DNA from 2 places in the Rothia sp. HMSC061C12 genome. Region 1 is predicted to be linked to the other one. Evidence: riboswitches for the same ligand, from Rfam matches in the RefSeq annotation. Region 1 holds a riboswitch; the other holds the start of a gene.
The links. A riboswitch is a leader RNA that binds a small molecule or an ion and turns the genes downstream of it on or off. The one in region 1 is predicted to bind S-adenosylmethionine.

Region 1 (5,223 bases):
AACCGGCACGAGCAACAGCTCCTCGTAGGCGATAGCGTTCGGTGTGGCCACGAAGAACACCGCAATCATGAACGTTACCGACAGGCACGCAAGCCACAGCAGGGGAACGCCCAGAACGTAGCGCGGCCAGAGTGCTGAAAAGTCCGTGACCTGCGGGTTAAGCGTCACAAGAGCCCAGATGAGCCACGACAGGGGCAAAGCCGCCATACCCACAATGGATGCGCTCGAAACGATAGCCGCCAGCACCCGCACCGGAGAAATCGACCCCGAACACAGGTACACGAGGGTCCCACGGAAACGCTCGAAATTGATGATGCCCGCAGACACGATGCAGACCGACCACATGCCCACAATGCCCGCGCGGGTCCACGCGAGGGTCGGGTCAACGGAGTGACCCGCGGAGCTCTGCGCCGCCGCATGCACCGCAAGAGCCTGAATAATAACCGACCCGAGCACCGTACTGATGAGTAGCTGAATGAAGTAGGGGACCGTCAGGAACTGGCGCAGGCTAAAGCCCATGAGCCGCAACTGACGGGCGCACTCCTGCCGTAGGTCGCCCCCTCGGCTCTGTTGCTGGGAGTCTTTCGGACGCCGTGTCTGAGCGTTCATCGCTTGAGCCCCTCCGCCATTGCCAGGTATGCCTCTTCCAAGGTTGCCGGGCGTGTGTACGGTTCGGTCCGTGCCCCGATACGTGCGGTGGCAAGCCCCTCCGCGAGGATACGGTGCGCCTCGCCCGCCTCGAACGTGGCGCGCTCGCCATGCCAGTAGAGGGTGAGTTCCCAGCCGGAACCGCGCGGGGCGAAGAGCACCGTAGCCTTATCGCCGAGGAGCCCACGAAGCGTATCAAGGCCCTCGGTGGCGGTGGCCTCGACCTGTACCACGGTCGTGGCGGCAATGCCGGCGTGCGCGGCGATGTCTTCGAGGCTGCCGCTCACGGCGACGGAACCGGCGCCTAACACGGTGATGGTGTGCGCCAGGTCCTCGATTTCGCCGAGTAGGTGGCTCGTCAGCAGAACGGCGGCGCCGTCTTCCGCGAGGGAGCGGATGAGGGTTCGCACGGTTAGGGCGATATCGGGGTCGAGCCCGTTGGTCGGCTCATCCAGCAGGAGCAGGGCGGGGGAGCCGAGCAGGGCGCGGGCAATATGTAGGCGCTGCTTCATGCCGCGGGAAAACTCCTGGACAGGCTGCGTTGCCGCATCGGTGAGTTCCACACGGGCTAGGGCATGCTCCACCTCGTGTCGTCGGGTCCGCCCGGAAACCCCCGCAACATCGGCGAAGAACAGCAGATTGTCGCGGGCACTGGCGCGCGGGTAGAAGCCGTTCTCCCCGCCCAACGCGAGGCCCACGTGGCGGCGAGCCCGCTGCGGGTGAGCGATAGCATCCACACCGTTCACGGTGAGGATACCGCCGGTAGGAGTGAGCAGGGTCGAGCACATCTGCACGGTGGTGGTTTTGCCCGCACCGTTGGGGCCGAGGAGGGCATGAATCTCACCGGAACTAACGCGAAGCGACACCCGGTCGACGGCGGTAAAAGCGTTTTCACCTTTGCCAAAGACGCGGCTGAGCTGCGCCGCATCAAGAACAAGAGACATGGTAGGTAACCTTCGGGTATGACCCTCTGGCCCCTATACCGGAGGGATGCTGAGCAGGATAAACGGCGTAGCGAGCCGTAGCGAGTTGTACCCTGCGTGAGTGTATGTGTCATTTCAGTGTACCGAAAAACCGTAGATAAAAGTGATGGGGGTTACTGTGTGGATGGTGGGTGTCCGCCTCCGCATCTCGATTGCCTCGTCCTCGGATTGCCCCGGCACCGTCGTTCGCGTTTTATGACAGACGTTAAAAAACGTCATCTTTGCAATGAAATGTCTTAAAGTACCGCGCACCCACAAAATCCTTGACCCCGCCCCGTGCCCTATGACACTCTAAATAACAGGTCAAGAGCGCCAGCGATAAGCCCCAGCTAGCTGGCCGGCAACCCTCCTCCGCGGTGGGGTGCCCTGGGTGAAGACCGGGCGGCACGCACAAGCGTGACGCAAGCGCGGGACCGATGTGACCGAAACCGGTACATCAATCGTGACAGGATTATTCGACGACGATTCCTGTACCGTCGGCATGCGGCCCCTTAAGAATCCCCAATAGGAGCCACGCATGAGCAACAACACTACCGTCCCGACTCCCGCCAACCCCGCCGGTTGGAAGTTCGAAACCCGCCAGATCCACGCAGGTCAGGCGCCGGATGCCGCAACGGGAGCTCGGGCACTACCTATCTACCAGACCACTTCCTTCGTCTTTGACAGCGCCGAGCAGGCAGCGAACCGTTTCGCCCTCGCCGAGCTGGGCCCCATTTACACTCGCCTCAACAACCCCACCCAGGAAGTCATCGAAAACCGTATCGCTTCCCTGGAAGGCGGCGTAGGCGCGCTGCTGCTGGCATCCGGTCAGGCAGCTATTACCTACGCAATCCTGAACATTGCCGGTGCAGGCGACCACGTTGTTGCTTCGCCCTCCGTGTACGGCGGCACCTACAACCTGCTCAAGTACACCCTCGCCGACCTGGGCATTGAAACCACCTTTGTTGAGGACCCGGACGACCTGGACGCATGGCGCGCCGCAGTCCGCCCCAACACCAAGCTCTTCTACGGCGAGTCCGTGCCCAACCCCCGCAACGACGTGCTCGACATTGAGCCCATCGCCAAGATCGCGCACGAAAACGGCGTACCCCTGATCGTGGACAACACCGTACCCACCCCGTACCTGCTGCGCCCCATCGAGCACGGCGCAGACGTAGTCGTCCACTCCGCCACCAAGTACCTGGGCGGCCACGGCACCTCCATCGGCGGCGTGATCGTTGACTCCGGTAACTTCGACTACGGTGCAGACCCCGAGAAGTTCCCCAAGTTCAACCAGCCCGCCCCCGGCTACCACGGCCTGGTCTACGCACGCGATTTGGGTAAGGACTCCGCGTTCGGCGCGAACCTCTCCTACATCCTGAAGGCGCGCGTCTCCCTGCTGCGTGACACCGGCGCCGCAATCTCCCCGACCAACGCCTTCAACATCGGCATCGGTCTGGAGACTCTCTCCCTGCGCATCGAACGCCACATTGAGAACGCCACCAAGGTCGCCCGCTGGCTCGAAGCAAACCCGCAGGTCGACAAGGTTATCTGGGCTGGCGTGGAATCCTCCCCCTGGTACGAGCGTGCACAGAAGTACCTGCCCAAGGGCCCCGGTGCGGTGCTCGGCTTCACCCTCAAGGACGCAACCCTGGAGGAGACCCGCGACTTCGTGGACGCCCTGAAGCTGCACTCCAACGTGGCGAACATCGGTGACGTACGCTCGCTCGTGATTCACCCCGCCTCCACCACCCACTCCCAGCTTTCCGCTGAGGAACTGGAGAAGATTGGCGTGTACCCGAACTTCGTCCGCCTGGCAGTCGGTATCGAGAACATCGACGACATTCTCGCCGACCTGCAGCTGGGCTTCGACACCCTCTCCTAAACGGTGATGCAACCCGCAGGTGGACCGGCAAGCTACGGCTTTTCGGTCCACCTGCGGATTCCCCGTTACGGAGCATGTTGTAACTGTGCGGCGTTGCTGCCGCCCAACCTGTTGCTTCTTCTACCCACAGACGAGTACCCCGCTCACACCCGGCACCACCTCGCCGACCAACCCAGTGAAGGGAACCCCATGACCACCCAGAGCACTAGCCAGTCCGGCACTACCAGCCAGCCTGTCACCGCACCCATCCCCGTGGCGGGCACCCGCACCGAGCACCCCGAAGCGCAAGGCTATCTGCGTCAGCTGAACATCGGCGACCTGGAGCTCGAGTCCGGCGTGACTCTGCCGCAGGTGACCATCGGTTACGAAACCTGGGGTACCCTCAACGAGACCGGCGATAACGCCATCCTCATCCTGCACGCACTCACCGGTGACACGCATGTCTCCCGCGGCGTGCCCACCCCGGACATGCCCGCCCCGCTGATTCGCGCTATCGAATCGGACGGCTGGTGGGAAGGCGTCGTCGGCCCCGGCTCGGTCGTGGACACCAACCGTTACTTCGTGATTGCCCCCAATATTTTGGGCGGCTGCTACGGTTCGACCGGTCCGGCCAGCATCATTCCCGAAGGCTACCCGGGCGCCGGCGAGCACTGGGGATCCCGATTCCCGCTCGTCACCATCCGCGACTCGGTGCGTGCTGAGGCGCGTCTGGCCCGGGCCCTGGGCATCACGAGCTTCCGCTACGTCATCGGCGGTTCCCTCGGGGGCGCACGCGCCGTAGAATGGGCCGCAACCAACCCCGAACTGGTGCGCGGATGCGCGGTCATCGCCTCCGGTCCTTCGGCCACCGCCGAGCAGATTTCCTGGGCGCACACGCAGAACCTGGCGATTCGCTCCGACGCGAACTTTGCCGGCGGCGACTACTACAACGGCCCCGCGCCGGTAACCGGTCTTGCCCTGGCACGCCGTATCGCGCACACCACCTACCGTAGCCCCGCCGAGCTGGAGCACCGCTTCGGCCGCGAGGAGAACCGCGGCGAAAGCACCGTGGGCGGTTCTCTGGGCGAGCCTCGTGGCCGCTACGCTATCGAAAGCTACCTGGACCACCACGGCGCCAAGCTGGTTGAGCGCTTTGACCCAAACAGCTACCTGGCAGTGAACGAGGCACTGATTTCGCACGACGTGGCGCGTGGCCGCGGCACCCTGGCGCAGGCGCTGGCGCACACCGATTGCGAGTGGACGATTGCGGCGGTGAACACGGACCGTCTGTTCTTCCCGCACGAGTCGCACCGCCTGGCGGAGGCGCTTCCCACCCCGGTGCCCGTGGACATTATCGAGTCGAACCACGGCCATGACGGCTTCTTGATTGAGGCGAAGCAGGTGGAGAAGATTCTGGCGCGCGCCCTCGGCGTTGAAGATGAATCCGCCGCCCCGAGTGAGGCGCAGCGTGAACGTGAAGCTTTGGAATCGATGACTCGTCTGTACGGCGCTGTTAATCGCTAACTCGACCGGCGCCCGAAGGCGTTTCACGCATCCTGCTGAATGTTGTTTTATCCAAACAGTGGGTGTGGGATTGTGAGGGAATGACTGGGTATTCTCAACTGTCCTTCCGCCCACCGTGAATTAACCTTCACCCATAGGGTTATGTAATAAAATGTCGGGCGTTCGTATGATGCGAGTGTCCGGCATTTTTTCTATCTTTATGAAGAGTGTTATGCCAAGTCAGGG
Region 2 (5,223 bases), on a different contig from region 1:
GCCTGTGCGTTGGCGCGCACCTGCTCTGCGCTGGTCGCACCGGCAATGACGGAGGTGACCGGCGACTGCTGTGCGAGCCAGGAGAACGCCGCCTGCACCTCGGTAATGCCGCGCTCGGTGCAGAAGCTGTGGAAGGCTTCGAGCTGGTCCCAGTTGGCGGCGTCGAGCACGTTCTTCTTGGAGTGGGACAGGCGCGAACCGGCGGGAATATTGTCGCGGCGGTACTTGCCGGTCAGCAGGCCGTTAGCGAGCGGGAAGTACGGCAGCACACCCATGCCGAAGTGCCGTGCGGCGGGCAGGATTTCGAGTTCTGCGCGGCGGTCGAGCAGGTTGTAGTGGTTTTCAGCGACTATGAACCGTTCGGTGCCGAGTTCGTGGGCGCAGTGTTCGGCGTGGGCGAGCTGCCAGCCGGAGAAGTTGGAGTGGCCCAGGTAGCGGACTTTGCCGTCGCGTACGAGCTGGTCGAGGGCGCTGAGGGTTTCTTCGATGGGGGTGTTGGGGTCGGGGCTGTGGTAGAAGTACAGGTCGATGTAGTCGGTGCCGAGGCGGCGGAGGGACCCTTCGACGGCGCGCATGATGTAGCGGCGGGATCCGCGGGCGTTGCGGTCGTTGCCGTTGAGGTCGCCGACGGGCAGACCGAATTTGGTGACGATGGTCAGTTCGTCGCGGTCGAGGCCGAGCTGGGTGAGGGCGGTGCCGAACATGGTTTCTGAGAGGCCGGGTTCGGCGCCGTAGAGGTCGGCGATGTCGAAGAAGCTGATGCCGGCGTCGACTGCGGCGGCGATGACTTCGTTGGTGCCTTCTTGGGTGCGGGTGGGGGTGCCGGGGCGGCCGAGGTTGTTGCAGCCGATGCCGACGCTGGGTACGACGAGGCCGGAGTTGCCGAGCCTGCGGTAGACGGGAGATTCAATACGTTCCATGCTTTTAACTCTACGTTGTGCGGGTATGTTACGAGGTTATTTCTCCTCCAGTTGGGAGGCGAAGAGCTTCCTGAAGCGTGATGTGGGGTCGGTCGTTAGGTCCCGGTAGGTTCCTTGCTCCACCACACACCCACCATCCAACACCACCACAGAATCAACACCACGCAACGTCCACGCACGATGAGACACCAACACCACCAAACGCCCAGCAGCAGCCACCTTCAACCGAGCAAAAATCTCCTCCTCAGTCTCAGCATCCACAGCACTGGTCGGCTCATCCAACACCCACACCGGCGCATCCCGAAGAACCACACGCGCCAACGCCAAACGCTGCCACTGACCACCCGAAAGACCAACACCACCAAACGACTCACCCAACTGAGCATCCAAACCACCCTCAAGACCACGCACAAAATCATCAGCACAAGCCACCGACAAAGCCGACCACAAATCAGCATCACCAAGACGCTCAACCGCCGCCTGCGGCAAACCCAGCAGGAGATTTTCACGCACAGTCAGTTCATAGCGGCCGTAGTCTTGACTCACCAAACCAACATTCGCCAACATGTTGTATTTACTCTCAGAAGAAGCACCCTTATACGTTATGCTCCCCTGGGCAATTGGTGTAATTCCAAGAATTGCATTTATTAGCGTTGTTTTTCCCGCGCCCGAGGCACCAACTACTGCAATCATTTGATTATTCATCAGCTCAAGATTAATATCTTTAAGCGCAAAAGACGACGCGCCCTCATACTGAACGGATACATCTTTGCATATAATTTTTGAAATATTTTCATGGTTAGGGTTAGAAGTTTTTATCTCAGAAGCATGGTCGTAAGTATCAGAGTCGCATACCCTTCGGAATTGCTGAACAGATAATGCTCCATTAATAATCTGACCAAATGAATATCCCACCTCTTGGGTCGCGTCAACACAGGCAATGATTCCAATCAGCGATCCGGCCACATACGATATATCGGCGCCTGAATCCACAAGGAAGTACAGGGACGCAAAAAGTAAGACAGAGCAGAGTAGCCCTGCAACTACGGAGATGATTCCTCTAACACTTTCAAGGCTCAATTCCCTACCGGCTGCCCGGCGTCGCCAGGACGCTACGCGTTGCGAGAAAAATCGGGAGCCTCTCATGAGGTGAAGTTCTTGGGCTCGACTCTGAGCCATCAGATTGTCTAGATAGTAGTTCTCTGCCCGATAATCCTCGTACATTAGGGTGTAGATAGCGTAATCACGTTTAGCGAGAATCACCATTGCAATGGCTAGGGGCAATGAACACAGTGCCGCAAAAATTGCTGCCACAATGCTGACGTTCGCGATATTAAGACAGAGAAGTAACACCATTGCGAAGGCACTCACCAGTGTCATAACTGACATGGTGTGAACCTGCAATTCCTGTTTCGATATTGCCTCTCTAGCAGCACGTATATCTTCCTGTGATTTTGTGCTACCTATATCAGATAACGGAAATGTAGATAACCTGTTATTTAACATGCAGTGAACCCGATAATTCACCTTTGATTTGAGGATTAGCATGTTACTTATTACCCAGCGTTGGGCAATAATATTAATTCCAACGACAAGGGCAAGAGCAACGATATAAATCCAGGCCGCGCCACCATTTGAACCGCTCAAGGCTGATACTGTATTACCGATTAGCAAGGATTGGCTCAGGGGAATGCAGGCTATAACGGCTAGTGATAGGGCGGCGCTCACTAGGGTCCCAGGACAGGTTTTCCAGGCTAGGCGGAAAGACCAGAGTATAGAAGAAAATAGCTTTTTCATTCTCACCACGCTCACAAAATCATATTGAACTCATCTTTGAGTCCTGAAACTCCTCGATGAGCGGACATCAAAACACTACCCGTGCCTTATTAGTTACCCTACCCCTCAATGAAATGTAAAACACACATATCCGTGCGTGTCCAAGAATATTAAGCGAACGTATCTGCGATAGTGCCGGGCATTCAGGGGTCAGCCGACAGCCCTACCCGCAACACCTCCAGCCGCCCTTTGTCATAGTCGGTCATATTAAGTTCATATTTCGCCCCAATGTCATGTCCAGAAATATTAGGGCATCAACCGCCGTGCCCCTTGCACGCCCTCGGAGGCGGTGGGTAGAGTAAAAGCGTTATCTATCAAGAGCGACCGAGAGATCTGGCTCGTCGACGTCGCAGCAACCTCGCCAGTATCCCCCACCTTCACGGTGCAGGGTACGGACAAGGTGCTCCCGCCAGAACCGATAGAGAAGAATACCCTTCGGCACCCCTTGATGAGTCGTACCTGCAAACCGGTACAGCGCATCCTGCAGAAGAATTCGCGCACCCTCACGGTGCGTATCTATCGGGTGAACACGAAGGATGGTTATGACGACAGTTCACCCGGCTCTTTCTTTTGAGCTGTTCCCTCCGCGCTCACACGCAAGCTGTGAGTCGCTACTCCACACCATTGCGGAGCTTGAGGGTACCAACCCCGACTACGTTTCGGTCACCTATTCAGGTGACGCGAAGCGCCGTCAGAAGACGCTGGCGCTGCTCGACCACCTGGTGCACGAAACCTCCCTCACCCCGCTGGCTCACCTGATTTGTGCAGGCCATTCGGTGCATGAGCTGGAGCGTGCGGTCCGTCTGATTCTGGGTCTGGGCGTGCGCGGCTTCCTGGCGTTGCGCGGTGACGTGCAGGAAGGTCAGGTTTCTGAGCTTCCCTTCGCCCGCTACCTGGTCGAGCTGATTCGCCGCGTGGAACGCGAAGATTTTGCCCACCTGGCGGCTGGCAAGGTGTCGATTGGTGTGGCGGCGTACCCGCAGAAGCACCCGGAGTCGGCATCCCTGTTGCAGGATATTGAGATTCTGCTGTCGAAGCAGCGTGCCGGCGCGGATTTCGCGATTACTCAGGTGTTCTTTGAGGATGAACGCTATAGCGCCCTGGTCGATTCGGCGCACCTGGCAGGCGTGGATATTCCGATTATTCCGGGCATCATGCCGGTGACCTCCCTGAAGCGCCTGCGGAACCTCTGCCAGATGGCGGGCATGGAAGTCCCGACGGACCTCGCCTACGCCCTAGAGACGGCGACCAGCAACGCAGAGCTGCACCGCATCGGCGTGGACTACGCACTGAACCAGTGCTGCGCCGTGATGGATGCGGGCGCACCGGGCCTGCACTTCTTCACCTTCAACGAGCATGCGGCGGTGCTGGACGTTCTGGACCAGCTGGACCTACCCCGATACAGCAACCGTTTCTCTCAGCCGCTGAGCGAACTGGAATACGCCTAACCCAACCCGTAACGCTCCTTGTCGGATGCGTTCCCATTGTCTCCCCCGCAAATATTCCGGGAGTTACAACCTCCGTTTCACCGCCCACCGCTGGGTGGCGAAATACCGGAACTGACTCCCCTATCTATCCCCAGTAAAGGAAAAAATATTATGTCGAACACCGCATTCCCCGCCGCAACCATTGTTGGCTACCCCCGCGTGGGCCGCTTCCGCGAGCTGAAGAAGGCTCAGGAGGCTTTCTGGAAGGGCAAGGCAACCCTGCAGGAGCTGCAGGACACCGCCGCTGACGTGCAGCGCACCTACTTCGAGCGCGTGACCGCTGCGGGTCTGAAGGCTGATAACTACTCGATTCCGGCGACCTTCTCCTACTACGACCAGGTGCTCGACGTGGTTCGCCTGTTCACCCTGGTTCCCGAGCGTCTAGCTGAGGCTAAGGATGCACGCGGCCTGCTGGATCTGCCCGGCTACTTCGCACTGGCGCGCGGTACCGAGACCCTGCCTCCTCTGGAGATGACCAAGTGGTTCGACACCAACTACCACTACCTGGTGCCCGAGATTGGTGCCGGCACCGAGATTAAGCTGAACCTTGAGGCTATTGACGAGCAGCTCGAGGTCGCTCAGAAGGCTGGCGTGAAGGTTCGCCCGCAGATTGTTGGTCCCCTGACCCTGCTGCTGGGCGCTAAGGCTGAGCAGGGTTCCGCTGAGGACTTCTCCCCCGTTGACCGTCTGGATGAGTTCGTTGCAGCGTACGCTCAGGTGCTGGAGCAGCTGGCTGAGCGCGGTGTTGAGTGGGTTCAGCTGGATGAGCCGGGCCTGACCGTGGACCGTGCCGACAACGCGAAGGTTGCCGAGCTTGCCGAGCGCACCTACCGTGCCCTGGCTGCCGCTGAGAAGCGCCCGCAGATTCTGGTGACCAGCCCCTACGGTTCTCTGCGTGAGAACCTGCCGGCACTGCTGGGTACCGGCATTGAGGCCCTGCACCTTGACCTGGTGCACGGCGTGTACTCGAAGGCTGAGCT

Region 2: it holds a riboswitch for S-adenosylmethionine, as region 1 does, so the genes downstream of both, HMPREF3055_RS06130 (methylenetetrahydrofolate reductase) here and HMPREF3055_RS06260 (bifunctional o-acetylhomoserine/o-acetylserine sulfhydrylase) in region 1, are expected to answer to the same signal.

What each region holds. Positions count from the first base shown of each region.
Region 1 is NZ_KV821872.1:2,336-7,558, reverse strand. It holds gene HMPREF3055_RS06270 (ABC transporter permease) at 1-519, opposite strand, end outside; gene HMPREF3055_RS06265 (ABC transporter ATP-binding protein) at 606-1,592, opposite strand; SAM riboswitch class IV at 1,933-2,045, shown strand; gene HMPREF3055_RS06260 (bifunctional o-acetylhomoserine/o-acetylserine sulfhydrylase) at 2,149-3,495, shown strand; gene HMPREF3055_RS06255 (homoserine O-acetyltransferase MetX) at 3,685-4,998, shown strand.
Region 2 is NZ_KV821868.1:9,879-15,101, reverse strand. It holds gene HMPREF3055_RS06140 (aldo/keto reductase) at 1-920, opposite strand, end outside; gene HMPREF3055_RS06135 (ATP-binding cassette domain-containing protein) at 957-2,567, opposite strand; SAM riboswitch class I at 3,065-3,181, shown strand; gene HMPREF3055_RS06130 (methylenetetrahydrofolate reductase) at 3,299-4,204, shown strand; gene metE (5-methyltetrahydropteroyltriglutamate--homocysteine S-methyltransferase) at 4,355-5,223, shown strand, end outside.